4 regions of the Paenibacillus sp. OT2-17 genome follow, and region 2 is predicted to be linked to each of the others. Evidence: riboswitches for the same ligand, from Rfam matches in the RefSeq annotation. Region 2 holds a riboswitch; each other region holds the start of a gene.

Region 1 (2,202 bases), on a different contig from region 2:
TTAGAAGACAGTCAGGGAAGGAAGCGGAAAAAATTGCGCTAGAACTCCTGCGTACCGTAGGGCTTGAGGATAAGAAGAATACCTATCCGAACCAGCTATCCGGTGGTCAGAAGCAACGTATTGCGATTGCGCGTGCTTTGGCCATGCAGCCGCACGTAATGCTGTTCGATGAGCCGACTTCTGCATTGGACCCTGAAATGGTTGGAGAGGTTCTGGATGTAATGAAGAAGCTCGCCGAAGGCGGCATGACCATGGTAATCGTGACGCATGAAATGGGCTTTGCCCGCGAGGTAGGCGATAGAATTATCTTTATGGATAACGGTCAAATTGTAGAGCAAGGTACACCAGAGCAGGTATTTGGTACTCCAAGCCATGATCGCACCCGTGATTTTCTTGCCAAAGTATTGTAAGAAAGTGCTGATATGAGCTATAAAAAAGCCCTCCGTTTGACGGAGGGCTTTTTCTTTTTTTTGTCACCATTTCACCATATTTTCGTAACAAATATCGATTTCTTGGTGACAAAATTGTAATGAGTATAGTATGATGTTCAAGGTTCCCAACATTTTCATGCGGATAAGGTTACAAAATTGTGATATTATGCAGTAAGCCAAAACTTACCGGGACAGCATGCGGTTATGACAAACGCTGAATGCGGGCCCAAACTATGGGAAGTGCGGGGGACGTAACAACGGCAGTCTTTCCGATACGTCATAAGACGATATGGAATATGCCTAGGGGTGAATTGCACAAGCATAGGGCTTCTCCTGAGTCCGAATCCGACAGCTAACTTCGCAGGCATAACAGAGGAGGTACATATCTTTGAAACATCTAAAACATATTGGAAAAACCATGAAATTTGCGGTGCTTGCCGCAGCCATTGCAGGGCTGGCACAGACAGCTGGAGTAGCGGATGCTGCTTCGCTTCATACTGCCAAAGATGGCGATACCTTCTTTTTGCTTGCTCAACGTTATGGAGTATCAGTGGACGAGCTGACGAAGGCGAACCCAAACATTGCCTCTAACAATATATATGCAGGTCTGCAAATTAAGGTACCTGGTGAAAAAAGTGTGAATGCAGCTTCGGATTCGAAGCCGCAGCTTCTTACGGAGAAAGCACCAGCGAATGAGGGGCCAACGATTGAAGCGTGGGGCAAAACATTTAACTATAGCAAAATAGTTGACGTTAAGGCTACTGCGTATTCTGCCGCAGCCGATGAGAATGGTAAATGGGGAGCAGTGGACTACTACGGCAATCCGCTTAAACTAGGTACAATTGCGGTAGACCCGAACGTCATTCCGATGGGCACGAAAGTGCTGGTTACAGGCTATTCCCACCCAGGTTTGCCGGATCATTCTTTTGTAGCTGTCGCTCGCGATCAGGGCAGCGCCATTACAGGAAAACGGATTGATATCTTTATTCCTGGCAACAAATCATTTGTGAACGACTTTGGATTTCAAAATGTGAAGCTGTACGTTATTGATAAATAGCATTATACGTATATACGGTTTAATTAAACATAATATATATTATGTAAACTTAATGCCTGTATCCTACCGCATATAACTAGGTCAGACTCTTATCAGGTCCTATCCATAAAAAAGGCTGTCTTGACGAGCAGAAAACTTCTGCTGGTAAGACAGCCTTTTTACGTTGCTTTAGCTTGTAGCTCAATCATAAACATATGGTTATTTCTGTTCCGATGTGTGGAGTAGCCGGGGGACTGTCACAAATTTGTAGCCCTTAGCTTTTAGAGAGTGAATTAGACCCGGCAGAGCTTGGACAGTGCCTTGCAAGTTGGAACTTTGACCTCCACCTGCGTGCATTAAAATAATAGAGCCAGGCCCAGTAGCTGGGATCACATTGCGCTGAATTTGTGTTTTACTTAGTCCCTTCCAGTCGAGAGAGTCTACATTCCAATTGACAATCATGTAGCCATGACGACGTGCCCACTGGATTTGAGGCTCCGTGATTTCACCGTAGGGTGGACGAATCAACTTGGGGCGAAAACCTGCGCTGGCTTGTAAAATACGTTCTGTTTTTGTAATCTGGTTGCGAAAGCGTTCTGGTGTGGCCTTTCTAAAATCCGGATGAGTATAGGAATGGTTTCCTATAGCATGGCCTTCACGGATAATACGGCGTATGATCCCCGGATGCTTTTCCGCACGGTGACCGACGATGAAAAATGTAGCTTTGATGCCATT
Region 2 (2,202 bases):
CATGCACTCCTTTTCGGGTAGCTGGGAAACTGCCAAAATGGTGCTGGATATGGGATTTCACCTTTCCTTCGGTGGTCCAATAACGTTCAAAAATGCCAAGCAGCCAAAAGAGGTGCTCGCACAGGTGCCGCTGGACCGTCTGCTCATTGAAACTGATGCTCCCTATCTGACGCCTCATCCGTTTCGTGGGAAGCGAAATGAGTCTGCACATGTGAGACTGGTAGCAGAGGCTGCAGCCCAAATCAAAGGGATTACAGTGGAGGAATTAGTGTCAATAACGACCCGAAATGCCCTGGAACGATTTGACATTCAATGAAAAAGTGAAGAAATCGATCAAAATAAAGAGATAGACGAAGCTAATCATGAATTTGTTGCAGGAAACTCGAGAATATTACAATATTTTAACCGAATATTTTAAAAAATGTACTTGAAACCTGCTTTACAACATGCATAGAAACAGGATATCATCTTTTCAGTGAATTGTTGTTTGAATGTAAACATCAACAAGTCATTTCATGAACCAGTCTCGCTGAGTCCCTTTTACAGGGAACGGGGGAACCGATATGGCTTACAGTACGTCCGGCATATGTGCAAGAAGGGAACGTCTCTTCCGCCAGCCGGCTCGACCTAAATTCTTTCCCCGGATGGGATTGAATAGGTGGAGGAGCCGTATTTCGATTTCTTTCTGGGTCTTCGGGGTGAATGTGAAGGCGACCGCCATGAGCGGTTGACCCAAGCTAGGGCGACTCTCTACGTCCGAACCCGACAGCTAACCCCGTAAGCGTAACAAGAGAGAAGCCATCTCGTGCATGAGTTTTCCCGCATATTCACACATGCCGGAAGCCACGAAAGAGCTCTCTAGTCTCTTTCTCTGGCTTTTTTTGTTGTGAATAAAAGAAAATCTGTCATCATACTGTGGTTAAACAGGGGAGGACAGCATGCCGCGAAGACGGGTACATGGTGCAGGACAGTCGCAGTTTGGGCTTGTCTTGTAGAAAATCTGTTATAGTCACGTCAAATCTCAACTATGTCTTACTCCAGACGGCGGGCTATGTAAGGAGGACGGAGGAAATGGGCATTTTCCAAAAAAAGGATACCCATGAGTCACGCTCATCCAGCATGTCTTACGTATTGCGTTGGAAGCAAGAGAATGTGCGCCAGGCTGCTTTGGTTGCTATTTTTCTAATCGCGCTAACGATTATGATTTCAATTCTGATGTACACGCAATCTAAAAAACAAGTCTTTTTTGTCATCGATGGCAAGGCGTCTGCGGTAGAAACCCGGGAATCCAAGCTTCAAGATTTGCTGAGCGAGCATTCCATTTCACTTCAGCCGCATGATACAGTTTCCATGCCGCTAAATGGAGCAATACAGGATGGCGATCGCGTAGTCATTAAACGTGCCAATCAAGTCAAAGTATCTTCAGGCAATGAGACGAAAAAGCTGTACACAACAGAAAATACAGTAGAAGGTGCCATTCGTACCTCGGGCTATAAATTATCATCAACGGATAAAGTTTATCCTGCGTTGGATGCCTCTGTTTCGTCTAACATGGACATAAAAATCGTCCGTGTGAAGAAACAGCAGGTCGAACAGAAAAAACAGGTGCCTTATCAGGTCATCAAAACGGCCGATCCGAGTCTTTATAAAGGCGATAATCGGGTCATTCAAAGCGGCAAATCGGGTGTGGTCGTCCAGCACGTTCAAAAGGTATATCATGATGGAAAGTTGGTATCCAAACAGCTGGTTAACAAGGAAGTTGCACAGAACCGTGTGGATAAAGTCATTGCAGTAGGAACGAAGAAAAAACCGGTCGTTCTGGCTGCTTCCGTCGGTCCCAATGATGCGGTTAAGGCAACAACGGTTAGTTCGGGCAGTGCTGTCCGTAAAGCAGGCGTCAATTTTAAATATAGCAAAGTTTTACAAAATGTCTCCATGACGGCGTATTCCTCACAGGAGCCAGGTATCGGTACACGTACTGCATCCGGCGCACGTGTCACGGAAGGACGCACCATCGCGGTCGATCCGAGTGTAATTCCAATCGGCTGGTGGGTATATATCGAAGGGGTGGGCTTCCGCCGTGCGGAGGATACCGGTGGCGCGATTAAAGGCCACAAAATCGATGTGTATTATGAGAGTTTGAGCCGAGCCAACCAATTTGGTCGTAAGCACGGTAAAACCGTTTATGTTATCGGACCGATA
Region 3 (2,202 bases), on a different contig from region 2:
TAAGCATTTTTCGTTAAGCATTTTTCGTTATATCCTTTAGCCACAGAAGCAACGGTAGACAATAGGTCGTTTATTAACTGATAAAGAAGGATGTCAGTTTTGCTGCAAAAGCTTCTCTATATCTCCCGCCAGCTTATCTGGAGTGGTTTGCGGTGCATAGCGCTTAAATACGTTACCTTCTCGTGTAATTAAGAATTTAGTAAAATTCCATTTGATCGCTTTGGACCCTAATACCCCCGGAGCAGTTTGGGTCAGGTAACGAAATAAGGGGTGCGCTTGATCGCCATTGACATCTGTCTTGGCGAACATCGGAAAGGTAACACCATAATTGATCTGGCAAAACTCGGAAATCTCCTCGCTGGAACCTGGCTCTTGTTTGGCAAATTGGTTGCTGGGAAATCCCAAAATTTCGAGCCCCTGTTCATGGTACTGGTCATATAGCTCTTGTAGCGCTTTGTATTGGGGGGTTAACCCACATTTGCTGGCAGTGTTCACGATAAGCAGAACGTTCCCTTCATATGTGGATAACGGAATTTGTTTCCCTTGCAGGGTGTGCGCATCATATTCATAAACGGTCATAGTATCTCTCCTTATTCAATATTCAGCAATTAAATTGTAAGCAATTAAAAGCAAGGTTGCAAGTCTGGAAAAGCTGTATCAAGCCTTTAGCCGCTGTAAAATCGTATTTTGTTCAAAACAGTAAATCGCACCGCAAATGGAGCGAATTAAGGTGTTTCTTCTTATAAAAGCGGGTTCAATCGGTGTTTAGCTGGTACATATAGCGTATTTTCTTCTCTTTTTACAAAAAAAGGCCAAAAACGCTCTACCCTACGCCAATATTGACATGCTTGTCATTTTCGAAAAGGGATGAAAAACAGAGATTGAAGGAGCTGTGAGAAGCATAGTTGCATTGTAAGCGCTATTATTAATATTCTAGGCTCTAAAGGCCGATTTATAACCCCGCAGTTGAGCTTTACAGTCTTCCATGCGCGGGTGTATGATTCAAGACGTAATTTCAAATTAACTTGAATGAAGCAACAACGAAATGTCTATAGCGCTGAATTTTGCAGTTGCAAAAGCGGGGGAACCAATCGAGATTGTACGGCTTCGGAAGCCGTGTGTCTCATGGGGTGAATTTTCAGGTCAAGTGCCAGAAATAGGGCGACTCTCACGTCCGAATCCGACAGCTAACCTCGTAAGCGTACAGGGAGAGGCAACAAACCGCCGTGTGCAGCCATGGTTTATTTTATCATGGATATGTAAGAAGCCGGAGGAAAGCCTTTTTCCTTCGGCTTCTTTTTGTTGTCTTTTTATACCGGGAGAGGAGCTACTGATGGAAGGTCGGTTAATTATTGTCACTGCACCGAATGAAGCGGGCAGAAGTTTTGTGAAATTGCTTATTTTCAAAAAATTGGCGTTTGCAGTTCTCACGAATAGCGCCCAGGAGGAACGACAGCTCAAAAAAATGGGTGTGGAGCACATTGTCCGCATCAATACCATGCAAGCGGGAAAATGGAATTTTCCAAAAAAAGAAATTGGTAGTGTGTATTTGTTCGAGAACAGCTTGAATCTGACGTGCCGTTTCCTGCAAATATGTCGGCCGCTAACATCGGAATCGATCTATGTTATTACGCACGGCTGTAATCCACAAGGAATTTATCGGGGATTGGGAGCGGATCATGTGATCTACACATTGAACGGAGAGGTGGGTTTTCTGCTGAACGGATAAGCACTTATAACATAGTTGTTTTATGATTTTATGATCAAATAAGAATGGCGATCTGAGGACCGATACGGAGGGTATAAACATGATGGATATATACATGCTGCTCGTCATGGCTGTGAGTTATGGAGTGATACTGCTGTTTGTACGCTGGTGTGATGCGCAGACCTCTAAAGGAGGACGAAGAGGATGATCGTTATACTTGGGCTTACGGCTATTGTGTTTATGTATTTAATCTACGCACTCCTGAACCCTGAAAAGTTCTAGTCAGCTATAGGGGATAGAGCGGGCGGGAACAACAGATCTGAATATTAAGCATCATAGGTAGCGGGTTTTCGCAAACGTGTGCACACAATTGGTGCTCTGGAAGCAGGTCTGTTGTTCCAAACGCAGGAGCATTTTGAAGGAGGAATAAAGGATGGAGCTGCTTCAAATTGGAATTGTGATCGTCATATTGCTGCTCTTGGTAAAGCCAGTGG
Region 4 (2,202 bases), on a different contig from region 2:
CACTCCCTTCATTAGAGCCGGAATATATCAAAGCCTGCATACCGATGCGACTGAACCGCAAAGCCTGTCCTTTTTCAAGGGTATGAAACGCCATGGCATGTCGTCGTTGTTGTATTACACCATCGAGTTGGGACTGCTGCTGCTTCCCGCCTTTTGGGTAGTACCGAGACTCTACCCTATTGTAGCAGGAACGCTTCAATCTCCCTCTTACCTGCTTCATTTGTTGCCCTATGCCATGGGGTGGATGGCTTACGGATGGTTCATTCGGCAGTGCATCCTGTATATGCAACTGGGGACTGTCGGTGGTCACGCCATACTATCGTCCCTGCTCGCCTTCTTTCGCCAGCTCCTCCCAGCTGTCGGTATATCTCTTTTGCTCGGTGCTTGTGTGCTGCTGGTCTTCGGTCTATTTGGCACCATAGCGATGATTTGGACTGGTATGCTGGCGCTCATTCTCCAGCAATCGTATCATTTTGTTACTAGTCTGGTCAGGCTGTGGCATATCAGTTCGCAGTACAGACTATGGCATACCGATATCTCCAGTAGAAGCTAAGCCCTGCCTTTATGTTTTTTACTTCATTTCCGTCTGTCGAAAAATCTTGATTCATATCCGCGCAAACGACACATAACTGAATACTGTTAACAAGATCTGTTCCTGGGACATTAGGAGCAGATTTTTTTTGTAACTTTTTGCAATGAAACATTTGCCAAAGCCAGCCGTCTTTGTTACAATAATCGCAGTGAACTGATAGTAACAACTTTGTAATCTTTATTGTAACCTTTATCTCAAAAATAACGTTATTGTGAATACTGCTCTCCAAGGTGCACATCTTAAGTTAAGCCTAATTCCTGGCACCTAGGAAGCGGGGGAACCAGTTTGGGTGAATTGATCTCGCAACAGAGTGGTCATAGGGGAACCTTCTACCGAATCCTTAAGCTAACCTCGCAGGCATTGGAAGGGGTATATTTTTTTTGAAGAAGAAGCTAACGATCGCAGCTATGGGTCTTGCCATTGCCTTTACATCTTTTACATTCGGTGGCGGCAGTGCATATGCAGACTCTAAGATGGACCAGGTCATTCAAGATGCCAAAGGAACGAGCTACAGAAGCGGAGGCACTACACTCGAGGGATTCGATTGCTCCGGCTTCACAATGTATGTATTCAACAAACTGGGAATTAAACTTCCGCATCAATCCGGATCACAATTCAAAATGGGATCTTCTGTATCCCGCGATGAAATGAGACCTGGAGACCTGGTGTTCTTCAACACCACAGGAAGAGGCATTTCTCATGTAGGTATCTTCGTAGGTGAAGGGAAATTTGCCCACTCCTCGACTTCACGTGGTGTAGTAGTTAGCTCACTGAACGAAAATTATTACGCTAACCGCTATGTCGGTGCAAAAAGAATTATGAGCACAGACGCTTACCATTCTGTAGCTTCAGAAATTCCTGATGACGACAACGTAGAATAACTAACGCACAGCAAGCTAACCTTAGCCGCAATTTGATTCTGGCCGGAATCAAATTGCGGCTTTTTATGTCCACAACATCAGCAATTATTATCATTACTGACGAACTGAAGCCTCAAAAGGTTTCAATTTTAGCGAACATCGTCGGTTTTACCGTCAGCGCTGGGGGAGCATATGAGCAGTAAATCCTTCTTATTGAATGTATACCCGACTTGAGTATGAAATAAACACGCTTGCCATTCCCCTGCAACTTGTCTACAATCTGTTGTTAATGATTGAAGTACCTGTAAAAGGAGGATAGAACACATGCCGGCCTCAATATCCAACTATCGGATCGTACCGATGGACGAGCATCAAGCGGCTGCAATCTGTGAGTGGCGCTATGATCCACCTTATAATATATACGGTTGGCTCCCCTGGGAACAAATGAAGGCGCTTGAAGTCGAATTTGGAAGTCCCACGCTTCGCCAAGAGCAATATGTTGCCGTACTGGATGAAGAGAATAAGCTGACGGGATTTGCTCAATATTTTCCTATGATCGGTGTGACCCGGCTAGGTCTTGGAATGCATCCTGAAAGATGCGGACATGGCAAAGGCTCTGATTTTGTCCGTGCCATTGCAGAGGAAGCCCAACGACGCAACCCGAAGAATGAAATTGATCTAGAGGTACTCACTTGGAATGGGCGCGCTATCCGGGCTTACAAGGCGGCTGGATTTGAGCTTACAGATACC

The links. Region 2 has a riboswitch for cyclic di-AMP ahead of GRP75_RS03175 (resuscitation-promoting factor). Riboswitches for the same ligand answer to the same signal wherever they lie in the genome.
Region 1: it holds a riboswitch for cyclic di-AMP, as region 2 does, so the genes downstream of both, GRP75_RS22470 (3D domain-containing protein) here and GRP75_RS03175 (resuscitation-promoting factor) in region 2, are expected to answer to the same signal.
Region 3: it holds a riboswitch for cyclic di-AMP, as region 2 does, so the genes downstream of both, GRP75_RS19300 (hypothetical protein) here and GRP75_RS03175 (resuscitation-promoting factor) in region 2, are expected to answer to the same signal.
Region 4: it holds a riboswitch for cyclic di-AMP, as region 2 does, so the genes downstream of both, GRP75_RS04880 (C40 family peptidase) here and GRP75_RS03175 (resuscitation-promoting factor) in region 2, are expected to answer to the same signal.

The regions. Positions count from the first base shown of each region.
Region 1 covers NZ_WUDQ01000428.1:198-2,399, reverse strand. The annotation lists gene GRP75_RS22475 (amino acid ABC transporter ATP-binding protein) at 1-410, shown strand, start outside; cyclic di-AMP (ydaO/yuaA leader) riboswitch at 645-813, shown strand; gene GRP75_RS22470 (3D domain-containing protein) at 820-1,488, shown strand; partial or broken gene GRP75_RS22465 (polysaccharide deacetylase family protein) at 1,687-2,202, opposite strand, start outside.
Region 2 covers NZ_WUDQ01000005.1:81,747-83,948, reverse strand. The annotation lists gene GRP75_RS03180 (TatD family hydrolase) at 1-316, shown strand, start outside; cyclic di-AMP (ydaO/yuaA leader) riboswitch at 518-800, shown strand; gene GRP75_RS03175 (resuscitation-promoting factor) at 1,072-2,202, shown strand, end outside.
Region 3 covers NZ_WUDQ01000273.1:88-2,289, reverse strand. The annotation lists gene GRP75_RS19305 (glutathione peroxidase) at 94-579, opposite strand; cyclic di-AMP (ydaO/yuaA leader) riboswitch at 1,046-1,218, shown strand; gene GRP75_RS19300 (hypothetical protein) at 1,334-1,729, shown strand; gene GRP75_RS30675 (potassium-transporting ATPase subunit F) at 1,913-1,990, shown strand; partial or broken gene GRP75_RS19290 (potassium-transporting ATPase subunit KdpA) at 2,142-2,202, shown strand, end outside.
Region 4 covers NZ_WUDQ01000010.1:9,084-11,285, reverse strand. The annotation lists gene GRP75_RS04885 (hypothetical protein) at 1-553, shown strand, start outside; cyclic di-AMP (ydaO/yuaA leader) riboswitch at 830-967, shown strand; gene GRP75_RS04880 (C40 family peptidase) at 973-1,473, shown strand; gene GRP75_RS04875 (GNAT family N-acetyltransferase) at 1,777-2,202, shown strand, end outside.